Regions from separate parts of the Brachybacterium ginsengisoli genome, predicted to be linked through region 4. Evidence: riboswitches for the same ligand, from Rfam matches in the RefSeq annotation. Region 4 holds a riboswitch; each other region holds the start of a gene.
The links. Region 4 has a riboswitch for thiamine pyrophosphate ahead of CFK41_RS04850 (YkoF family thiamine/hydroxymethylpyrimidine-binding protein). Riboswitches for the same ligand answer to the same signal wherever they lie in the genome.
Positions count from the first base shown of each region.

Region 1 (5,581 bases), 1.4 Mb from region 4:
AACCTCGCCCGCCTCGCCGCCCTCCCCGGACGCGAGGGCCTGGTCGCCGGGAGCGCCGAGGACCTCGCCGCCGCGGTGATGGGCTTCGAGACCCGCCTCGCCGCCTCCCACCTGGACGTGGTGCGCCTGCGGGACCGGGAGAAGTCCTACAACCCGATGGATGATGCGCAGCGCCGCGAGCTGGCGCCGGCCTTCCCCTGGGACGCCTACATCGAGGGCACCGGTGCGCCGGCGAAGGCCTTCGAGGTGGTCTCGATCGGCCAGCCCGAGTTCGTCACCGCCGCCGCGGAGCTGCTGGCCGGCGAGGACCTCGCCGTGCTGCGCACCTGGCTCTCCCTCCACTCCGTCGCCTCCTACGCCCCGTACGGCCCCGCCGCCCTGGTCGAGGAGGACTTCGACTTCTCCGGTCGGACCCTCTCGGGGGCAGAGGAGCTGCGCGACCGCTGGAAGCGCGGCGTCGCCTTCGTCGAGGGCGTGGTCGGCTTCGCCGTCGGCCGCGAGTACGTCTCCCGCCACTTCCCGGTCTCCCACAAGGAGCGCATGACCGAGCTGGTCGACGCACTGATGGCCGCCTACCGCACCTCCATCGAAAGCCTCGAGTGGATGACTCCCGAGACCCGTCGGAAGGCGCTCGCGAAGCTCGAGAAGTTCATCCCGAAGATCGGCTATCCCGATCAGTGGCGCGACTACGACGGGCTCGAGATCGTGCCCGGCGACCTGGTCGCCAGCGCTCGTGCCTCGCGCCGCTTCGAGGCCGCCTTCGAGTTCGCCAAGGTGGGCGGGCCGATCGACGAGACCGAATGGCACATGACCCCGCAGACGGTCAACGCCTACTACAACCCCGGCCGCAACGAGATCGTCTTCCCGGCGGCCATCCTGCAGCCGCCCTTCTTCGACGCGGAGGCCGACGACGCCGTGAACTTCGGCGGCATCGGTGCGGTCATCGGGCACGAGGTGGGCCACGGCTTCGACGACCAGGGCTCGAAGTACGACGGCGACGGCAACCTGATCTCCTGGTGGACGCCCGAGGACCGCGAGGCCTTCGACACCCGCGCCGCGCAGCTGATCACCCAGTACTCGACCCTCTCCCCCCGGGAGCTCGACGACTCCCACCGGGTCAACGGAGCCCTCACCATCGGTGAGAACATCGGCGACCTGGGCGGTCTGTCCATCGCCGTCAAGGCCTACCTGGCCAGCCACGACGAGGAGCAGGTCGCCGCCGAGATCGACGGCTTCACCGGCCTCCAGCGCGTGTTCTGGTCGTGGGCCACCGTGTGGCGCGGCCGGAACCGGGTCCAGGAGGCGATCCGTCGCCTGGCCGTGGATCCCCACGCCCCGATGGAGTTCCGCTGCAACACCGTGGTCGGCCACCTCGAGGAGTTCCACACCGCCTTCGGCGTGGTCGAGGGCGACGCGATGTACCGAGCCCCCGAGGAGCGGGTGAGCATCTGGTGAGGCCCGAGGCGCCCTTCTACGTGGGCCGCACCCGGCCCTCGGCCATCGGCTGGACCCGGATCGGGCTCACGCTGCTGGCCGGGGCCGTGCTCGCGCTGATCATGGCCCAGCGCTCCACGGCGCTCGGCGTCCTGCTGGTGGTGGCGCTCTTCGCAGCCCTCGCGCTGTGGACGTGGATGGGTCAGTGGACCCGTTTCATCGTCGACGAGCACGGGCTGACGGTGAGCCTCGGCGGCTTCCTGCCGCGCCGGGCCTGGCCGCTCGAGGACTTCCGCACCGTGCAGCTGCGCGAGCTGCCGCGGTCGACGGTGGGCGTGACCCTGGGCGGCTACGGCTGGCGGCGGGGCCGCGCGAGCACCCCGAAGCTCGCCGAGCTGACCCCGGTCGGCTCCCGCAAGGTGTTCACCCTCGATGACCTGCAACGTCCCTACAGGATGCTGGTCACCCGCGAGGGCACGATGGTCGAGATCATCGGCCGGGGGACGACGCAGTACATCCTCTCCCCCGAGGACCCGCACGCGACCGCCGACGCCGTCGACCAGGCGATCCGCGCACGACGCTGACCGGACGAGCGGACCCGGTCGCGTAGACTGGTCGATCGTCATCCACTGACAGGGGAGCACCGCAGGGTGCTGAGAGTGCGCGCAGGCGCAGACCCTCGAACCTGATCCGGCTCGCACCGGCGTAGGGAGTCGGGATTTCCGTGGGGGCACCGCCGGTGCCCTGCGCCCCTTCCACTGGGAAGGAGAAGTGATGACTCGTTTCCGTACCGTGGACCTGCTGGTCACCGTGCTGATCGGGGCGGCCTTCGGGGTCGCGTTCCTGGGCTACGGCCAGCTGTACACGCTCATCGGTCCGCTCACCGCGGCGTTCAAGCCCGCCGAGGGGCTGCTCGCAGGGATCTGGTTCCTGCCCGCGATCCTCGCCGGTCTCATCGTGCGCAGGCCGGGCGCCGCCCTGCTGGCGGAGATGATCGCCGCCGTGCTCTCGATGCTGCTGGGCAGCCAGTGGGGCTGGGGCACCGCGATCTCCGGTCTCCTGCAGGGCGGCGGCGTCGAGCTCGCCTTCCTGCTGACCCGCTACCGCCGCTACACCCTGCCGGTCGCGATCCTGGGCGGCGTGCTCGCCGCCCTGCTCGAGTGGGGCTGGGAGAGGTTCGCCTACTACCAGGAGATGAGCTGGGGCTTCTCCGGCGCGATGCTCGGGTTCTTCCTCATCTCCGGGGCGCTGCTGTGCGGCGTGCTCGGCTGGGCGGCGACCCGAGCGCTGGTCGCCACCGGGGCGGTGGACTCCCTCGCCGCCGGCCGGGAGCACGCCCGGACCGTCGCGGTCTGACCGGGAGGCCACGATCCCCGCGCCCCGCTCCTCCGTCACGACCGGTCACCAGCTGACCGGTCTGACCTGGCGACCCCTGACCCGGCGGGAGCCGACGATCGCCGGGCTCGACCTCGCGATCCCCGCCGGGCAGCGCGTGCTGCTCGCGGGCGCGAGCGGGAGCGGGAAGTCCACGGTGCTGCGTGCCCTGGCCGGCCTGCTCGATCCGGAGGACGGCGAGGGCACGGGCCTGCTCCCGCCGCCGCAGCGAACCGGCGAGCGGGGCCTGCTGCTGCAGAACCCCGCCCACGCCCTGGTCGCCGCGACCATCGCGCGGGATGCCGCCTTCGGGCCGGAGAACGCGGCCCTGGACCGACCGGAGATCCACGAGCGCGCGGCGGCGGCCCTCGCCGCGGCGCAGGTGGGTGTGGAACCCTCGCGCGCGCCGCTCGACCTCTCCGGGGGCCAGCAGCAGCGGGTGGCACTCGCGGGCGCGCTCGCCCTGGACCCGGATCTGATGCTCCTGGACGAGCCCACCAGCATGCTCGACGCCGACACCGCCGCTCTCGTTCGCGAGGCGGTCCTGAGTGCGTGCGACCGCTCGCGCTCCACCCTGGTGGTCGCCGAGCACCGCCTGGAGCCCTGGATCCCCCATGTGGACCGGCTGGTGGTGCTCGGCGCACAGGCGGAGGTGATCGCCGACGGCGACCCCCGGGCGGTGCTGCGCGAGCACGCGGCGCTGCTGCGGCAGGAGGGGGTGCTGGGCGCGGAGCCGCCGAGCACGGAGACGGCGACGGCAGGTCCCGTGCTCGCCTCGCTGCAGGGCGTGACCGTCCCGGCGCGCGGCCTGCACGAGCCGCTGGGCCTCGAGGCCCGGGCCGGCCGGATCACCGTGCTCACCGGCCCGAGCGGCGCCGGGAAGACGAGCCTGCTGCGCGCCCTTCTGGACCCGGGCGAACCCGCCACCGGCGCCGTCACCCGGCCGGAGCCCGAACAGACCGCCTTCGTCCCCCAGGATCCCGAGCACTCCTTCGTCGCCGCGACCGTGGGCGAGGAGGTCCTCGCCTCCCCCTGGGCCGCTGATCCCGGGCTCGCCGACGAGCTGCTCGAGCGGGCCGGTCTCTCCGCGCTGCGCGGCGCCCACCCGCATCGCCTCTCGGGCGGCGAGCAGCGCCGGCTGGCGATCGTCGCGGCGCTCGCGCAGTCCCCGTCGCTGCTGGTCCTGGACGAGCCGACCGTCGGCCTCGACGCCCGCCGCCGCGCCGCGGTGCTCGCGCTGCTCTCCGAGGCCGCCTCCCGCGGCTGCGCGGTCCTGGTCGCCTCCCACGATCCCGAGCTGATCGCCCGCGCCGACCACCGCACCGAGCTGCCCGCCCCGGATCCCGCCGGTCCTCCCCTGACGCCGCGCCGCCGGATCCCCGCGGACGCCCTGAACCCGCTGACCCTGTGCCTGATCGGGATCCTCGCGGCGATCGGCTCCTTCGCCGTCCAGACCTGGCAGGGCGGTCTGCTCGCGCTGGTGCCGACGGTGCTGCTGGCCCCGCTCGCGGTGCGCACCCTGCGCGGCGGGGTGCTGCGCCTGCTGCCGATCCTGCTCTCCGCCGCCGGGCTGGCCTGGACCACGGCCCTGCTCGGCGACGCGCCCGCCCTCTCCGGCGAGGCCTGGCTGGTGGGCCTCAAGGAGGCCGCGAGGATCACCGCCTTCGTCGCCCCCGGGGTGCTCGCGCTCGGCGGCGTGGCGGCGACGCCCCTCGGAGACGCGCTCGCGCAGCGGCTGCGGATGCCGGCCCGACCGGTCGCCGCCTCGGTGGTGGCGCTGGTGCGCGTGGGCCACCTGGGCCGGCAGTGGGAGATGATCCTGCGCACCCGGATCCGCCGCGGTCTGGGCACCGCCCGTTCGCCGCGGCTGCTCGCGGGGGCCACCCTCGCCCTGCTGGTGGACACCCTGCGCGGCGCCGAGCAGCAGGCCCTCGCCATGGACTCCCGCGGCTTCGCGACCGCCTCCCACCGCACCTGGGCCGAGCCCAGCCCCGTCCGTCCCGTGGACCTGTGGGGGCTCGGGATCGCCGTGCTGCTGCTGCTCTGGCCCGCTGCCGCCGAGCTGCTCGTGGGGTGAGCACGGCCTCGGCGCCTCGTATCCTGGCCGGATGAACGACACCGCTGATCCGACCGGTCCCTCCGAGGACGAGGCCGTCATCGCCCTCGCCGCCTCGATGCTGGACGCCGCCCGTCAGGGCGACGCCGCCGCCCTGCTGCCGCTGCTGGACCAGGGCGCCCCGGCGAACCTGCGCGACAGCGCCGGGAACTCCCCGCTGATGCTCGCGGCCTATCACGGCCACGCCGAGCTGGTCCGCGAGCTCGTCGCCCGCGGGGCCGACGTGGACCTCCAGAACGATCGCGGCCAGACCCCACTGGCCGGGGTCGCCTTCAAGGGCTTCACCGAGGTCGCCTCCGTGCTGCTGGAGGCCGGGGCGGATCCGGACCTCGGCGTCCCGAGCGCCCGAGAGACCGCGGGCTACTTCGAGCGGGCGGAGATCCTCGCGATGCTCGGGTCCTCTCCGGCCTGAGCGGGCCGGCGCACCATCGCGACGTGCTCGATGCCGGCCTCCCAGAACATCTCGCTGACCGTCTCGAAGCCCATCGAGGCGTACCACTGCTCGAGGTAGGCCTGGGCGTCGATGTGCACCTCCGCGGCGGGAGCGGTCTGTGCGATGTGGGCGATCGCCGCCTCCATGAGAGCGCGGCCGTGGCCGCCGCGGCGGTGGTCCGCCCGGACGGCGACCCGGCCGATCCGCGCGGTGCCGTCCTCCTC
Region 1 covers NZ_CP023564.1:2,469,426-2,475,006, forward strand. The annotation lists gene CFK41_RS11040 (M13 family metallopeptidase) at 1-1,455, shown strand, start outside; gene CFK41_RS11045 (hypothetical protein) at 1,452-2,018, shown strand; TPP riboswitch at 2,059-2,163, shown strand; gene CFK41_RS11050 (ECF transporter S component) at 2,209-2,790, shown strand; gene CFK41_RS11055 (ATP-binding cassette domain-containing protein) at 2,888-4,885, shown strand; gene CFK41_RS11060 (ankyrin repeat domain-containing protein) at 4,917-5,336, shown strand; gene CFK41_RS11065 (GNAT family N-acetyltransferase) at 5,285-5,581, opposite strand, start outside.
Region 1: it holds a riboswitch for thiamine pyrophosphate, as region 4 does, so the genes downstream of both, CFK41_RS11050 (ECF transporter S component) here and CFK41_RS04850 (YkoF family thiamine/hydroxymethylpyrimidine-binding protein) in region 4, are expected to answer to the same signal.

Region 2 (5,581 bases), 440 kb from region 4:
CGGCCACGAAGATCCCGCACAGGAAGCGCAGCAGCAGGATCAGGGCGACCGTGCCGGCGCCCAGCAGCTGATGCGTGGGGACGGCGGCGATCGCGAGGGCGCACAGCGCGGTGCCGGCGATCGCGATCCTGGTGGTGCGCGTGCGGCCCAGACGGTCCGAGATCCGCCCGAACACCACGCCGCCGACGGGCCTGCCCATCAGCATCGCGATGATGATCAGCGCCCCGGTGGACGCCGTCGCACCGGGTCCCGCGATGACGAGCATCGCCGGGGCCAGCGCCGTGACCGGCAGGAACACGTGGATGTTGTCGACCAGGTTCCCGGCCACCCCGGCACGCAGCGCGGCCCGGCCCTCCGGCGGCAGGGCACGATCGACGGAGCGGTCGGAGGCGACGGATGCGGCGGGGAGGCTCATCGGGACACCCCCGCCGTCTGGAGCGCCGGTGCGTCGGCCCAGGCACCGCCGGGATCCACCCGCCGTGCCTGCTCGAAGAACTCCAGCTCATGGCGGCAGGCGAGCAGGAAGGCGCGGGCCGCCTCTGCCCGGACCTCGGGCGCGGCGGTATCGAGCTCCTGCTCCACCACGGCCAGCGCGCCGCGCACCCCCGCGACGAAATCCGGGTCGCGATAGGTCAGCAGCCAGGCCGCATAGGGGTGATCCGGCGCGACATCCGGCAGATCCGCCCCCACCTGGGCGTAGAGCCAGAAGCAGGGCAGCGCCGCGGCGGCGGCCACGACGCTCGGGGAACCGAGCGCGTGGGCGAGCAGGAAGTCGGTGTAGGCGCTGGTCACGGGGCCGACGGGAATGGTCGCCGCCTCGCTGCGACCGGCCGACCAGTCACGGTGCAGCTCCATCTCCACGGCCAGGCAGTTCCGGGAGGAGGCGGCCCAGAACTCGCGGGCCTCGGTGCGGGCGGAGGTCTCGGCGAGGGCGGCCAGTGCGCGGGAGTAGCGCACCAGGTAGTGCGCATCCTGCGCGAGGTAGAAGGAGAACTGCGCCTCGGGGAGGCAGCCGTCCACCAGTGCCCGCACGAACCCGGACTCGGAGATCTGCTGCGCCAGCGGCGCTCCCGCTGCCCACAGCGCCTCTGTCCAGGGGCCGACGGGCGCGACCGCCGCCGGGGTGGCGGGACCGTCGGCCGGTGCCACCAGCAGCTCCGGGACCTCCCAGCGCTCCGCGACGGCGTCGGCCGGGAGCCAGGGCGCGGCGGAGCCCGCCGCGGAGAGCCGACGGGAGCGGTGGGAGTGGTCGACCGGGCCATGCCCGCCGCCCACCTGCAGCGCCGCGCCATGGTCGACGGCCTCGTGCAGCCAGTCGGTCACCCAGGCCAGCGCCGCGGCGGGGGAGTGCCCACCGCCCAGGCGCGTGGCGAGAGCGGCGGCGAGGGAGCAGCCCGTGCCGTGGGTGCTGGTGGTGTCCACCCGGGTCGAGGGCACGCGGTGGCGGGAGCCGTCGGCGCCCACCCAGGTGTTCGCGACCTCGCGGTCCTCGAGATGGCCCGTCTTCACGATCACGCTCACGCCGGTGCGCTCCGCCCACTGCGAGGCCTGATCGAGGGCTTCGCGCTCGGTGCGGGCGCGGGGCGCTCCGGTGAGCACCGCGAGCTCGTCGATGTTCGGGGTGACCACGGTGGCCAGGGCGCAGAAGCGGATCATCGCCCGCTCCGCCTCGGGCTCGAGCAGGCGGTCGCCGCTGCTGGCCACCATCACCGGGTCGACCACCAGCACGCGCGGCGGATGCTCCCGCACCCAGGTCTCGACCGTCTCGATGACCGCGGCGGTGCCGAGCATGCCGGTCTTGACGGCCTCGAGGGCGACGTCCTCCCCGACCGCCTCCAGCTGCGCGGTGAGGATGCTCGTGGGCGGGACATGGATGTCGCGCACGCCGTGCGTGTTCTGGGCGACCACTGCGGTGATCACGGCCATGCCGTACCCGCCGGCGGCGGTGATCGACTTGAGATCCGCGGCGGTGCCGGCGCCCCCGGTCGGATCGGTGCCGGCGATCGAGACCACTCGCGGCAGCGCCGGACGATCGAGGGCAGGCGGAAAGAGGGTGCAAGGATCCGAGCTCATGCGGACATCCCTTCGCTAGTACGAACTAGATCAGGTTCCACGGGTGTGATCTCAGCGCCGACGGCGCACCCCGTGTCCACCGGCGAGTGTAGGTCAGGGGCCACGACGGCCGTCAGCGATGGTCACAGAGGGACATCGTGCGGAGGGATCCGGCTCCGGTGCGTCATCGCGGTGCTACGGTGCAGCGATTCAGACGGATCCGGAAGAGGTGCTGAGCGATGGCCGAAGCAGTCCGATTCCCGAGCTCCCGAGGCCCGGAGCTCGCGGGCGTGCTGGAGACGCCTGAGGGCGAGGCCCGCGGCTGGGGCCTGGTGATCCACGGATTCACCCTCGGCAAGGACTCACCGGCGGCCTTCCGGATCGCGCGCGGTCTCGCGGCCGAGGGCATCGGCATGCTGCGCTACGACTGCCTGGGCCTCGGCGACTCGGACGGCGAGTGGGGAGACGGGTCCTTCACCGTGAAGGTCGACGACACCGTGCGCGCCGCACAGTTCCTCGCCGATCGCGGCACCCCGCCGGAGCTCCTGATCGGCCACTCCTGGGGCGGCGCGGCCGCCATCGTCGCCGCCCAGCAGCTGCCGAGCGTGCGCGCCGTGGTCACCATCGGCGCCCCCTCGGACCCGGCGGGCGTGGAGCGGCACTACGACTCCGTGGCGGACCGCGTGGTGGAGGAGGGCACGGCCCCGTGGCTGATCGGCGGCCGGAAGCTGACCCTGAAGCGGGACTTCGTGGAGGACGTGCGCGGGTCGGAGCTGATCACGCAGGTGCGCACCCTGGATCGTCCGCTGCTGGTCATGCACTCGCCGACCGACGCCACCGTCGACGTCGACAACGCCAGCGCGATCTTCCGCGCCGCGGAGCACCCGCGCAGCTTCATCTCGCTGGAGGGCTCCGACCACTTCCTCACCGCGGAGGGCCAGGCCGAGCGCGCCGCCCGGATCATCAGCGCCTGGGCCGATCCGTACCTGTAGGCGTCCACACCGAGGCGTCGGATCCTTCGCGTGTGGGCTCCCGCTCGTAGGCTCGGGGCATGAAGATCCTGCACACCTCGGACTGGCACCTGGGCCGCACCCTGCACAAGGTGGACCTGCACGAGCACCAGGCCGCCTTCCTCGACTGGCTGGTCGAGCTGGTCCAGGCGGAGCAGGTCGACGTGGTCGTGGTGCCCGGCGATGTCTACGACCGCGCGGTGCCCGCCGTGAGCAGCGTGTCCCTGCTGGACCGGGCGCTGGCCCGCCTCGCGGACACCGGCGCCACCGTCGTGCTCACCTCCGGCAACCATGACTCCCCGGAGCGTCTCGGCTTCGGGCGCTCGCTGATGCGGGCCGGCATCCACCTGCTCACCGACGTGCCGGGGATCGAACATCCCGTCATCGTCGAGGACGAGCACGGAGAGGTGCTCTTCTTCGGCCTGCCCTACCTCGAGCCGGACCGTGCGCGCACCGAGCTGGTCGCCGAGGGCGAGCCGCCGCTGGCCCGCAGCCACGAGGCCGTCACCCGTGCCGCCCTGGACCGCGTGCGCGAGCGCGCCGCCGCGCATCCCGGCGCCCGCACCGTCGTGCTCGCCCACACCTTCGTCAGCGGAGGCGAGGCGAGCGACTCCGAGCGCGACCTCGCCGTCGGCGGCGTCGACTCCGTGCCCGCCGGGGTGCTCGGCGGCATCGACTACCTGGCCCTCGGCCACCTGCACGGCTGCCAGGACCTCTCGCGCACGGTCGGCGCACCCGCCTGGTACTCCGGCTCCCCGCTGGCCTTCTCCTTCTCCGAGCGGAACCACCGCAAGTCCGTGCTGATGGTGGAGCTCGGCGCACCCGGCACCACGGCCGAGGTGCGCCGCCTCGAGACCCCCGTGCCGCGTCCTCTCACCGAGCTGCGCGGCACCCTCGAGGAGATCCTCGCCCGCCGCGACGAGCACGGCGGGGACTGGATCAAGGCCGTCGTCACCGACCCGGCCCGTCCTGCCCACCTGCAGGAGCAGCTGCGTGAGGCGTTCCCCCACCTGCTCCTGACCGAGTACGCGCCCGAGGGCCGCGAGGCCCGGGACGCCACCCCCGTGGTGCGGCGCGAGCAGAACCCGCTGGAGGTGATGGACGACTTCCTCGCCCACGTCACCGGAGCGGCACCCACCCCTGCCGAGCACGACGTCTTGGACCGCGCCTACACCGCGGTGCGCCGCCAGCAGGAGGCCTCGTGAAGCTCCACCACCTGCGCCTGACCGGCATCGGCCCGTTCGCCGGAACCGTCGAGATCGACCTCGCCGCCCTCGGCGCCAGCGGCATGTTCCTGCTCGAGGGCCCCACCGGCTCCGGCAAGTCCACGATCCTCGACGCGATCGTCTTCGCCCTCTACGGGCAGGTCGCCGGCAGCGCGAGCAGCGGCGACCGGATCCGCTCGCAGTTCGCGCCGCCCACCGAGGCGAGCGTGGTGGACCTGGTGTTCGAGACCGCCTCGGGGATCTTCCGGGTGCGACGCCAGCCCGAGTTCCAGCGACCCAAGATGCGCGGCACCGGCACCACCAAGGAGCAGGCCAGGGCCGTGCTGTGGCGGATCGGCTCGCCGCAGCTGATCGCCGACGTCATCGCCGACACCGCCGGCGGGGGCGGCGGCGTCGAGGCGATCGCGTCCCGCATCGACGAGGTGGGTCGCGAGATCCAGCTCGCCGTCGGGCTGAGCCGCGAACAGTTCACGCAGACGGTGCTGCTGCCGCAGAACGAGTTCGCCCGCTTCCTCCGGGCCGGCACGGGGGAGCGCCAGGCCGTGCTGCAGCGCGTCTTCGGCACCGAGACCTACGCGCGCGTCGAGAAGCAGCTCGAGGAGATGCGCAAGCAGGCCCGGCGTGAGGTCGACGCCGCCCAGCAGACCCTCGGCACGGCCCTCGCCCGCTTCACCGAGGCGGCCGCACTCGAGGACGAGCAGGTGAGCCTGCTCGAGGAGCACGCCGCCGCGCTGCGCCTGGAGCCCCTGGCCGCGCTCGCCGAGGAGCATCTCGTCGCGGTCACCTCCCGGGCCGACGGGGCGGCGGCCGCCGCCGAGCGGGCCGGGGCCGCCGAGCAGACCGCCCGCACCGCCGCCGAGGACGCCCAGACCGCGCGCCGACGCATCGACCGCCGGCGCGAGCTCGACACCCTCTCCGCACGGCTCACGACGGAGAAGCCCGCCGTCGAGGCCGCGCGCAGCCGCCTGCAGCAGGACGAGACCGCCCGCCCCGTCGTCGAGGTGCTGCGCCGCCGGGACACCGCCTCCGCCCGGGCCGCGACCGCCGTCGAGGCGCTCGCCCAGCTCGCCACCGCCACCCGGCCGAAGCACGGCGAGGTGGTGGACCTGCTCGAGGGGGAGGACCCCGCGTCGCAGCTGGTCGCCGAGGCCGACGAGGAGACCGCCGCCGCGGGTGCTCTGAAGGAGCTCGTCGAGCTCGAGACCGCCCTGCCCGCACGGGAGCAGCAGCTCGCGGCTCGACGTGAGCAGCTCGTCGCCTCGACCACGGCCGGCGCAGCGCTCACGGAGCAGC
Region 2 covers NZ_CP023564.1:658,639-664,219, forward strand. The annotation lists gene CFK41_RS02810 (MFS transporter) at 1-415, opposite strand, end outside; gene CFK41_RS02815 (bifunctional hydroxymethylpyrimidine kinase/phosphomethylpyrimidine kinase) at 412-2,073, opposite strand; TPP riboswitch at 2,064-2,156, opposite strand; gene CFK41_RS02820 (alpha/beta hydrolase family protein) at 2,292-3,044, shown strand; gene CFK41_RS02825 (exonuclease SbcCD subunit D) at 3,104-4,267, shown strand; gene CFK41_RS02830 (AAA family ATPase) at 4,264-5,581, shown strand, end outside.
Region 2: it holds a riboswitch for thiamine pyrophosphate, as region 4 does, so the genes downstream of both, CFK41_RS02815 (bifunctional hydroxymethylpyrimidine kinase/phosphomethylpyrimidine kinase) here and CFK41_RS04850 (YkoF family thiamine/hydroxymethylpyrimidine-binding protein) in region 4, are expected to answer to the same signal.

Region 3 (5,581 bases), 640 kb from region 4:
ACGCCGGCGTCGGCGAGCATCGCGGTGTTGTAGAACAGCGCGATGGTGTTGACCGTGGGGGCCAGTCCGTAGACCTTGCCCTCGAAGGTGCCGGCGTCGAGGATCTCCTTCTTGAAGCCGCTGGTGTCGATCCCGAAGTCCTCGAGGGGCACGAGGGCGCCGGAGCTCGCGATCTCCTGGAGGTCCGGGTTGTCGAGCATGAGCAGGTCCGGGAGGGTCTTCGAGGAGCTCATCTGCAGGACCTTCTGGATGAGCTGCTCGCCGGGGACCTTCTCCCGCTTGATCGTCATGCCGGCATCGGAGGCCACGGTCTCGAGGGTCTTCTGGATCACGACGTCGTCGGCCGGGGTGTTGTAGTAGTCCACCACCCGCAGGACCGACGGCTCGCCGGAGCCGGACCCGCCGCCGGACCCTCCGCAGGCCGCGAGGGAGAGCAGTCCCGGCACGGCGACGAACGCGCCGAGCGCTCGGCGGCTGGGACGGAGCGCACCGTTCACGGCGGGATCGGCGGGGCTGGCAGGGCTGCTGGAACTGGGGTGATTCGACATCATCGTCTCTTCTCTCATCGCTCTCTCGGCGCCGGATCGATTCGTATCGATATCGATGTCGGGCATCCTGCAGGGGCCTGCAGGTGGGGGCACTTCCCGGGCCGCCGCCGTCGGCGATCCCTCGTGCGAGAGCCATCATGACCGACGATCAGGCACAGCACAAGGGCCAGACGGGATCCCGGCGGGCTCACGGACGAGGCCCGCACCCCCTCATCGCCGGCGTCGCCGCTGACCGGACACGCCGCGACAAGCGGAGACGCCCGCTCACGATCGATTCGTATCACCACGCGCTCTCCGGTCCTCGCCACCGGCAGGTCCTTGGAGGCGCTCCTCCCGTCGGCGACGGCGGGGACCTCCCAGACGGTCCCGAGCGATGGTCGGTGCTAGCGTGCCGGGGTGACCGATTCGGATACCCGCTCCCCCGCTTCGCCCACCTCGCCCTCCCCGGAGGACCCCGGGAGCAGGGTCGGCTTCGACCGCGAGAAGTACATCGAGCTCCAGTCGCGCCACATCCAGCGTCGCCGCGAGGAGATCGGCGGCAAGCTGTACCTCGAGATGGGCGGGAAGCTCTTCGACGACCACCACGCCTCCCGCGTGCTGCCCGGCTTCACCCCGGACAACAAGATCGCGATGCTGCACCGGCTCAAGGACGAGCTCGAGATCCTGGTGTGCCTGAACGCGAAGGACCTCGAGCGGCAGAAGGTCCGCGCCGACCTCGGGATCCCCTACGAGGACGATGTTCTCCGGCTCATCGACGTGTTCCGCGAGCACGGCTTCCTCGTGGAGAACGTGGTGGTCACCCAGCTGGAGGACTCCAACCACGTCGCCCGTGCCTTCATCGACCGCCTCGAACGGCTGGGCCTGAAGGTCGCGCGCCACACCGTGATCCCCGGCTACCCCCAGGACACCGCCCGGATCGTGTCCGAGCAGGGCTTCGGCGCCAACGAGTACACCGAGACCACGCGCGACCTCATCGTGGTGACCGCCCCGGGGCCGGGCTCCGGCAAGCTCGCCACCTGCCTCTCGCAGATCTACCACGACCATCAGCGGGGCATCGGCGCGGGCTACGCGAAGTTCGAGACCTTCCCGATCTGGAACCTGCCGCTGGAGCATCCGGTGAACCTCGCCTACGAGTCCGCCACCGCGGACCTGGATGATGTGAACCTCATCGACCCCTTCCACCTCGCCGCCTATGGGAAGCAGGTCACCAGCTACAACCGGGACGTGGAGGTCTTCCCGCTGCTGCGCACGCTGCTCGAGAAGCTCACCGGCAGCTCGCCGTACGCCTCCCCCACCGACATGGGTGTGAACCTCGCCGGGGACTGCATCGTCGCGGACGAGGTGTGCCGCGAGGCCTCGCGGCAGGAGATCATCCGCCGCTACTACAAGGCGCTCATGCACGAGCGGATCAACGACGAGGACGACGTCGTCTCCCAACGGATCGGGATGGTCATGTCCAAGGCGGGCTGTGTGCCCCAGGACCGGGCCGTGGTCGATCCCGCCCTCGCCGTCGAGGCCCGCACCGGCGAGCCCGGCGCCGCGATCCAGCTGGCGGACGGGACCCTGATCACCGGGAAGACCTCACCGCTGCTGGGCTGCTCCGCGGCGATGCTGCTGAACGCTCTGAAGCATCTGGCCGGTCTCGACGACTCGGTGCAGCTGCTCTCCCCCTCCTCGATCGAGCCGATCCAGTCGCTGAAGACGGAGCACCTTGGCAGCCGCAATCCGCGCCTGCACACCGACGAGGTGCTGATCGCGCTGTCGGTCTCCGCCTCGACCGACGAGGGCGCCCGGCGGGCCGTGGAGCAGCTGCGCAGCCTCGCCGGCTGCGACGTGCACACCACCACGATCCTGGGCACCGTGGACGAGGACATCTTCCGCAACCTCGGGATCTCGGTCACCTCGGAGCCGCGGTTCCTGCACAAGGCGCTCTACCACAAGCGCTGATCCGCACCCCAGGGCTCAGGCCGGGACGTCGGTGGGGACCAGCACGAGATAGGCGAATCCCAGCAGGTCGCGGTGCCCTCGCAGCCAGATCGTCCGCTGCTGGTCGAGCTGCTCCCGCACTGCGCCTGCCCGCGGATGCTCCGGGTTCGCGGCCAGCCCCTGCTCGAGCGGCGCCATGTGCCCGGACTCGTAGTCCTCCCACTCCTGGCGGGTGACCGTCTGCGTGGACAGCGGGCGGAACCCCGCGGCGATCGCCGCGTCCACGAGGTCCGGCAGCAGGAGGCTCTCCTGCGCCGTCGTCCCCTCCCACAGCGCGGCGAGCTCGACGTCGCTCGGCGTGTGCTCCCAGTACTCGCAGCCCAGCAGCACGCGGCCCTGTGGCCGCACCAGCTCGCGCAGACGGCTCAGCGCCGTGGGCACATCGCCGAAGGCCTGGAACGCCCCGATGTTCACGACCAGATCGGCCTGCGGAAGGGTCTCGTCCGCCGGTCGTGCCTCCAGCTGCACCCGATCCTCGAGGCCGCGCCGTCGAGCCGACTCCCGGCCGCGCTCGATGTCCGGGCCGTGCTCGTCGATCCCGAGGCCCTGGGCGGAGGGAACGGCGTCGAGCAGGTCGAGCAGCAGCTCCGCCCAGCTGCAGCCCACGTCGAGCACATCGCTCGGCGCGGCCCGTGCGAGCCGGTCGACGAGTCGCTCGGCGCGTTCAGCGGAGAGCGGGGAGTTGTAGGTCAGCGCCGATCCGCTGCCGACGGGAGGAGGTGCATCCGGGGAGTCCATGCCGTGATGGTGCCCCGCCCGGGCGGCAGGGGCCAGGGAATTGCGGGCGCCGCCGGACGATGACGGACGCCGGATCGAGCCCTCCGCGACGGATGTTAGGGTCGGCGCCGATCCCTCGGGTGCCCGCAGCAGCGGGCTGAGATCGGACTGTCGCTGTCCGAGTACCGACCGAACCTGCCCGGGTAATGCCGGCGAAGGAAGAAGGAGAGCGCAGCGCCATGTCCGCACGCCCCGAGAACTACTCCACCCACCACCTCGACGTGCTCGAGGACCGAGAGCACGGCATCCGGGTGCCCGTCACCCGCATCGATCAGGATCCTGCGCCCGACGGCTCCGAGAACCCGCCGCTGCGGGTGTACCGCACAGCCGGTCCCGGATGCGAGCCCGAGGAGGGCCTCCCGCCGATGCGCTCGCGGTGGATCGCCGACCGTGAGGACGTGGAGACCTACCCGGGGCGGAATCGCAGCCTCGCCGACGACGGGCGCGGCGCCCTCCGTCGCGGGGAGGCCAGCGCCGAGTGGGGCGGCCGACGGCGGGATCCGCTGCGCTCCCGGGCGGGTCGGTCCGTCACCCAGATGCATTACGCCCGACGGGGAGAGATCACCCCGGAGATGCGGTTCGTCGCCCTGCGGGAGGAGTGCGACGTCGAGCTGGTGCGCAGCGAGGTGGCCGCGGGCCGGGCGATCATCCCGGTGAACGTGAACCATCCCGAGGCGGAGCCGATGATCATCGGGAAGGCGTTCCTGGTGAAGATCAACGCGAACATCGGCAACTCGGCGGTGACCTCATCGATCGCCGAGGAGGTCTCCAAGCTCGAGTGGGCCACCCGATGGGGCGCGGACACCGTGATGGACCTGTCCACCGGGGACGACATCCACACCACCCGGGAGTGGATCCTGCGCAACTCCCCCGTGCCTATCGGCACGGTGCCGATCTACCAGGCGCTCGAGAAGGTGGACGGCGATGCGAACGCTCTGACCTGGGAGATCTTCCGCGACACGGTGATCGAGCAGTGCGAGCAGGGCGTGGACTACATGACGATCCACGCCGGGGTGCTGCTGCGCCACGTGCCGCTGACCGCTGATCGCGTCACCGGGATCGTCTCCCGCGGCGGCTCGATCCTGGCGGGCTGGTGCCTCGCGCACCACCGGGAGAACTTCCTCTACGAGCACTTCGACGAGCTGTGCGAGATCTTCGCCCGCTACGACGTCTCCTTCTCGCTCGGGGACGGGCTGCGCCCGGGGTCGCTCGTCGATGCGAACGACGCCGCCCAGTTCGCGGAGCTCGACACCCTCGCGGAGCTCACCGAGCGTGCCTGGGCGCACGACGTGCAGGTGATGGTCGAGGGTCCGGGGCACATCCCGCTGCACCTGGTGCGGGAGAACGTGGAGCGCCAGCAGGAGCTGTGCCAGGGAGCGCCCTTCTACACGCTGGGCCCGCTGGTCACCGACATCGCCCCGGCGTATGACCACATCACCTCCGCGATCGGGGCCACGGAGATCGCCCGCTACGGCACGGCGATGCTCTGCTACGTCACCCCCAAGGAGCATCTGGGCCTGCCGGATCGTGATGATGTGAAGACCGGCGTGATCACCTACAAGATCGCGGCTCATGCCGCGGACGTCGCCAAGGGACATCCCGCGGCGCGCTCCCGGGACGACGCCCTGTCGAAGGCTCGCTTCGAGTTCCGGTGGCGGGACCAGTTCGGGCTGTCGCTGGACCCGCAGCTGGCGGAGGAGTACCACGACCAGACCCTCCCGGCCGAGCCGGCGAAGACCGCGCACTTCTGCTCCATGTGCGGGCCGAAGTTCTGCTCGATGCGGCTCTCCCAGGACATCCGCGACACCTACGGGAACGCCGCGGACCAGTCCGAGATCGCCCGTGCGGGGATGGCGGCGAAGTCCGAGGAGTTCCTCGCCGCGGGCGGCACCGTGTACCTGCCCGATCCGGCGCTCCCGCGCGAGCGCTGAGGAGCGGATCGGGAACTTGCGACCGCAGTCCCGATGGGGTCGACTGGTCTCCTCGCCGCCGCAGGGGGCGACCGCCCGAGGTCGGGCGATCGCAGCGGCGGGGAGTCCATCGTCGTGATGCCACGGGGGAACACCATGAGAACGGTCCGATGCCTGCTCGCCGCACTGGCCGCCCCCGTGCTGGTCCTCGGCCTCGCCGCCTGCGCCGGCTCCGACGAGCCGGCGGCCGGGGACGGCACGACGACGGAGAGGACCACCGAGGACCCGACCACCGAGGAGACCACCTCGGAGGAGGCTCCCTCCCCGGTCACCGGCGTCGAGCACGTCTGGATCGACGAC
Region 3 covers NZ_CP023564.1:1,746,202-1,751,782, reverse strand. The annotation lists gene CFK41_RS07790 (ABC transporter substrate-binding protein) at 1-551, opposite strand, end outside; gene CFK41_RS07785 (DUF1846 domain-containing protein) at 945-2,495, shown strand; gene CFK41_RS07780 (SAM-dependent methyltransferase) at 2,511-3,272, opposite strand; TPP riboswitch at 3,380-3,489, shown strand; gene thiC (phosphomethylpyrimidine synthase ThiC) at 3,491-5,242, shown strand; gene CFK41_RS07770 (hypothetical protein) at 5,378-5,581, shown strand, end outside.
Region 3: it holds a riboswitch for thiamine pyrophosphate, as region 4 does, so the genes downstream of both, thiC (phosphomethylpyrimidine synthase ThiC) here and CFK41_RS04850 (YkoF family thiamine/hydroxymethylpyrimidine-binding protein) in region 4, are expected to answer to the same signal.

Region 4 (5,581 bases):
CGGGCGCTCGCGGACCATCCCGAGGCGACGGTGCTGAGCTGGGCCACCTCCCGGGCTCTGGCCGTTCGCTTGCGGGAGCGATTCGCCGACGCCCTCGCCGCGGGCCGGCTGCAGGTGCCGGCCGGACCTTCGCCGATGCCGCTCGAGGCCGCCGCGACCGGGATCGAGCCGCATCTGGTGCTCATGCGCCTGCCCAAGGCCGTCCACGCCCTCGAGGACCGGGTGCGGCGCCTGGCCGCCGCCTCGCAGGGGGAGGGCCGGGACCACCTCGAAGTGATCGCGGGCGGCCGGGTCAAGCACATGACCCGTCGGCAGAACGAGGTGCTCGGCGAGGTGTTCGGGGAGGTGAGGGCGAGCCGCGGGATCGGGAAGTCCCGCGCCCTGATCGGCAGCGGGGTGCGCGCCGGCGTCACGATGCCGATGCCGACCGAGGGGAGCGCCCGGATCTCGGTGCGCGGCACCGCTCACGAGCTGCCGCTGCGGGGGAACGGGGCCGTGTTCGGCGCCGCCACGGCCGACGCCGGCAGCCTCCTGCTCCTCGACGCCCTGGACCGCGCTCTCGGGGGCGGAGAGCTCGACGGGGTCGGCGAGCCCGGCGGATCCGCCCGGGCGATCGACCTCGGGAGCGGGAACGGCCTGATGACCGCCTATCTCGCCGTAGCGCTGCCCGACGCCTCGGTGCTCGGCACCGACCTCGACGCCGACGCGGTCGCGTCCACCGCGTCGACCCTCGCCGCCGCCGGCCTGGACCGCGCGGGTGTGGAGGTCTCCTGGGACGACGCGGCCTCCCTCCAGGAGGACGCAAGCGCCGACCTGATGCTGCTGAACCCGCCCTTCCACGACGGCACGGCGGTCGATGCGACCCTCGTCCAGGGCCTGCTCGACGCCGCCGCCCGCGTGCTGCGCCCTGGCGGGCAGCTGTGGTTCGTGCACAACTCCCACCTGCGCTACCGCCCCGAGCTCGGAGCGCGGTTCGCGACCGTGGAGCAGCGCGCCCGCGACCGCCGCTTCACCGTGCTCAGCGCGGTGCGCTGACCCGCGCGGCCAGGAGGCGGGAGCGGCATGAGGATGTACCTGTCGTCCTACCAGCTCGGCGAGCACGGAGAACGACTGCGCACCATGGTGCGCGGTGACCGACGAGGACTCGTGATCGCCAACGCCCTGGACGGCTGTGCCGACGACCGCCGGGAGGCGGACACCCGACGGCAGATCGCCCTGCTCGCGGAGCTGGGCCTCACGGCGAGGGACCTCGACCTGCGCGAGCACGACGCGAGCACGATCCGGAACGCCGTGGGCGCTCCGGACTTCCTGTGGATCCGCGGCGGGAACGTGTTCACCCTGAGGATGGCGCTGGCCCGCTCGGGCATGGACGAGGTGATCCTCGAGGGTCTGCGCGAGGACCGCTTCGTGTACGCGGGCTTCAGCGCCGGCGCGTGCGTCCTCGCGCCGTCCCTCGCCGGGCTCGAGCACTGCGATCCGGTGGGCCCCTGCATCGCCGAGCACGGCGGGGTGAGGTACGACGGTCTCGGCGTGCTCGATCGACCCGTGGTCCCGCACCTGGACTCGCCGCGTCATCCGGAGACCGAGCTGCTCGGCGAGGTGGCCCGCCGGTACGAGGCGGCCGGCACGTCGTACTGGGCCCTGCGGGACGGCCAGGTGCTGATCGTCGACGGAGAGGACTCACTGGTCCTCTGAGCGGCGCCGTGGCGGCGGTGGTCCAGCGGCACCCCTGCGACGAGCGCCGCCCCACCCTGGTGGGCGGGACGGCGCTCGGGAGATGGTGCGCTGGGGGTGGTCAGGCCACCATGCTGCGCAGCACCGAGGTGAACATGGCCAGGCCGTCGATCCCGGAGCGGGTGCCCTCGCCGGGCTGGTCCGGGCCGAAGCCGGCCTCGACCGCGTGCTCGGGATGCGGCATCAGGCCCACCACGTTGCCCTCGGCGTTGGTGATGCCGGCGATGTCGTGGCGCGAGCCGTTGGGGTTGGCCTCGAAGCCGGCGGGACCGTGGGAGGCGCCGGCGACGTAGCGGAAGACGACCCGGCCCTCGGCCTCGAGCTCGGCGAGGGTGCGCTCGTCGGCCACGTACTGGCCGTCCTGGTTCTTCAGCGGGATCCGGATGACCTGGCCCGCGTCGTACCCGGTGGTCCAGGCGGTGCGGTTGTTCTCCACCGCGAGGGGCTGGTCGCGGCACAGGAACGAGCGGTGCGCGTTCTTGATCATCGCACCGGGCAGCAGATGGGTCTCGCACAGGATCTGGAAGCCGTTGCAGATGCCGAGCACGGGCATCCCGCCCTTCGCCGCATCCACCACCTTCTCCATCACCGGGGCGAAGCCGCTGATGGCGCCCGCACGGAGGTAGTCGCCGTAGGAGAAGCCGCCGGGCAGCACGATCGCCTCGACGCCCTGCAGATCGTCCTCGCCGTGCCACAGCGCGACCGGCTCGGCGCCGGCGATCCGCACCGCGCGCAGCGCGTCCCGGTCGTCCAGAGTGCCCGGGAAGGTCACCACACCGATGCGCATCAGGCCTGCGCCTTCCCGTGGGCCGCGTCCTCGACCTCGATCGCGACGACGTCCTCGATGACCGGATTGGACAGCAGCGTCTCGGCGGCCTCGCGGAGGGTGGCGAGCACCTGCTCGGTCACCTCGCCCTCGACCTCGAGCTCGAACCGCTTGCCCTGGCGGACCGAGGCGATGCCCTCGAAGCCCAGACGCGGCAGCGCGGCGGCGACCGCCTTGCCCTGCGGGTCGAGGATCTCCGGCTTGGGCATGACGTGGACCACGACACGTGGCATGGGTGCTCTCCTGGGGGACGACGGCCTCGGGGCGGGCCTGACGGACGAGTGCTGCGGGACGATGCGCCGTCGGCGCCCGGGGCGGCCGACGGGACGGACCCGACCCGCTCATCGTACCGATCCGTGGCGTCCCCGCGGGGGACCGCCCACCGTGCGATCGGCCTCCTCGCCCGAGCACTGGGCAGGAGGCGGCGACGGCGATAGGTTCGGGACATCCACGACCCCTTCCGGGAGGAACCGATGAAGATCCGCCACCTCGTCCACTCCTGCCTGCTCGTCGAGATCGCCGGGCGGCACCTGCTCGTCGATCCCGGCGGCTTCAGCGCCGAGGCGGTGCGCGCGCTCGGACCCGAGGCGCTCTCCGCCCTGGACGCCGTGCTGGTCACCCACCAGCACCCCGACCATCTCGACCGGGACCTGCTGGACGAGGTGCTGGCGCTGGCCCCCGGGATCGTGGTGATCGCGGAGCCGGAGACCGCCGCCCAGCTGACCGAGGCGGGGGAGGGCGCACGCCCCGTGCCGACCGAGCGGGTGCTCCCGCTGCGCGCCGGTGAGCTGCACGAGCTGCCCGCGCTGGACGGCGAGGACGCCGTGCGGATCCGCGCCGTCGGCGGCCGTCACGCGATCATCCACCCCGACATCCCCCGCGTGGGCAACTGCGGTCTGGTCCTCGAGGCGGGGGGCGGCCCGCGCCTGGGCATCACCGGCGACTCCCTCGAGCCGGTGCAGGAGTTCCACGGCATCGACGTGCTCGCCTTCGCCGTCGTCGCCCCCTGGTCGAAGGTGGCCGAGACGATCGACTTCCTGCGCGCCGTGAACCCGGTGCTCGCGCTGCCGGTGCACGACGCGGTCGCGAGCGCCGCCGGTCGCCCGATCTTCCTGCGCCAGTCCACGAACCTCGCACCGGAGGGCACCGAGGTGCGCGACTGGGGCGCCGATGCGACCGTCGAGGTCGGCGGGGCCTGATCCCGGGGAGAGCCGCGGTGCGGACCGCCCTGCTCCGCGCCCGACGGGCCGGGGTACGGTGGCTGCGTGCACGGGAGTCCGGTGAGCCGGGCTGAGAGGGAGTTCTCCAACTCCGACCGTAGAACCTGATCCGGATCATGCCGGCGCAGGGAGCTCCGCCGAGCGAAGGTCGCCGGGTGCCCGTGCCTCCGTCGAAAGGCACCGGACATGGCCCCCACACCCGTCGGCACCCCCGCTCCGCCCACCGCGCCCGGCGGGCGCCCCGATCCCGCTGCGACTCCCGATCCCACCGCGACTGCCGATCCCACTGCGTCTCCCGATCCCGCTGCGTCTGCCGATCCCACTGCGACTCCGCTCGGATTCGGTGTCGGCGCCCGGCTGACCGCTTCCGTCATGACCGAGGACTACGCCCGCGTGCTGACGGGCATCCTCTCCCGCCTGGACGACACCGGGCTGGTGCACGAGACCGGGGACGTCTCCACCTATGTGGGCGGCCACGAGAGCCAGCTGCAGCGCTATCTGATCGACCTCGCCGAGGACCTCGCGCGCACCGAGCACCACGCCTCGCTCGCGGTGACCCTGTCCCGCGGCTGCCCCGGCGAGGTAGCCTGCGAGCTGCCCGGCGGCGCAGGACCCCGCAGCACCGAGGTGCCCGCTCCCCGCCGCACCGGCCGGTACGCCACCGCCGAATGGGCGCTGTACCCGCTGGCCGACCAGGTCTCCGCCGACGGCACCGCCCCGGACCACATGCGCGACATCTACGCCGCGATCGACCACGCCCGCGACCTCGGGACCTTCCGCGGCTCCGCCCACTTCGTCACCCGCCTCGAGGGCGACATCGGCGACGTGATCGCCACCGCGGTGGCCGGATGGCTGCTGGTGGGCCGCAGCGTCCAGCACGTCACCAGCCATCTCACCCTCTCCCTGAACAGCCCCTCCCACGAGGTGCGCGAGCTCGACGGGGCGACGCGATGACCGCCGCCCCGACCGCACGGACCTCCTCGACGGAGCCCGCCGCACGCCGCTCCCGCCTCTCGCTGCGGGAGATCGTGCTGGTGGTGGTGCTCGGCGTGGTGTTCGGCTTCCTCTACTGGGTGTTCGTGCAGGCCTGGAACGCGCTCGCGATCGCGATGGGACCCGCCGGCGACCTCGCCCAGCACGTCCTGTTCGGGTCCTGGCTGCTGGTGGGACCGATCGCGATCATGATCCTGCGCCGCCCCGGCGTGGGGATCCTCGCCGAGATCCTCGCGGCCGTCATCGAGGTGATCTTCCTGGGCAGCCCCGTGGGCCCGCTGCTGGTGCTCGCCGCGGCCCTGCAGGGCATCGGCAGCGAGCTGCCCTTCGCCCTGACCCGCTACCGCCGCTACGGCTGGGGCGTCTTCGCGGCCTCCGGGGCCCTCGGCGCGGGTCTGGTGTTCTTCTGGACCGCGTACCGGATGGGCTGGTACGGGCAGGATCTGCTCACGCTGCGGCTCGGGGTGCAGGTGCTCTCCGGGATCGTGCTCGGCGGACTGCTGGCGCGGGTGATCGTGCGCGCCCTCGAGCGCACCGGGGTGCTCGCGAACTTCGCGATCGGCGCCGCGTCGACCGGCGAGGGCGCTGAAGCTGACGGGATCCCGCAGCGTCGTGTCCGCTGAGCCGAGGACCGTCCCGGAGAGGATTGCGCCCGCCCGGCCGGAGCCGTCGGCGCCGGTCGTCGAGGCGCGGGATCTCGAGATCGTGCTGCCCTCCGGCGCCGGCGTCGGCCCCTTCACCGGGACGATCCGCTCCGGGGAGCAGGTGCTGCTGCTGGGACCCAGCGGCAGCGGCAAGTCCACCCTGC
Region 4 covers NZ_CP023564.1:1,102,743-1,108,323, forward strand. The annotation lists gene CFK41_RS04825 (methyltransferase) at 1-1,035, shown strand, start outside; gene CFK41_RS04830 (Type 1 glutamine amidotransferase-like domain-containing protein) at 1,063-1,695, shown strand; gene purQ (phosphoribosylformylglycinamidine synthase subunit PurQ) at 1,796-2,521, opposite strand; gene purS (phosphoribosylformylglycinamidine synthase subunit PurS) at 2,521-2,793, opposite strand; gene CFK41_RS04845 (MBL fold metallo-hydrolase) at 3,034-3,759, shown strand; TPP riboswitch at 3,820-3,928, shown strand; gene CFK41_RS04850 (YkoF family thiamine/hydroxymethylpyrimidine-binding protein) at 3,967-4,734, shown strand; gene CFK41_RS04855 (ECF transporter S component) at 4,731-5,396, shown strand; gene CFK41_RS04860 (ATP-binding cassette domain-containing protein) at 5,386-5,581, shown strand, end outside.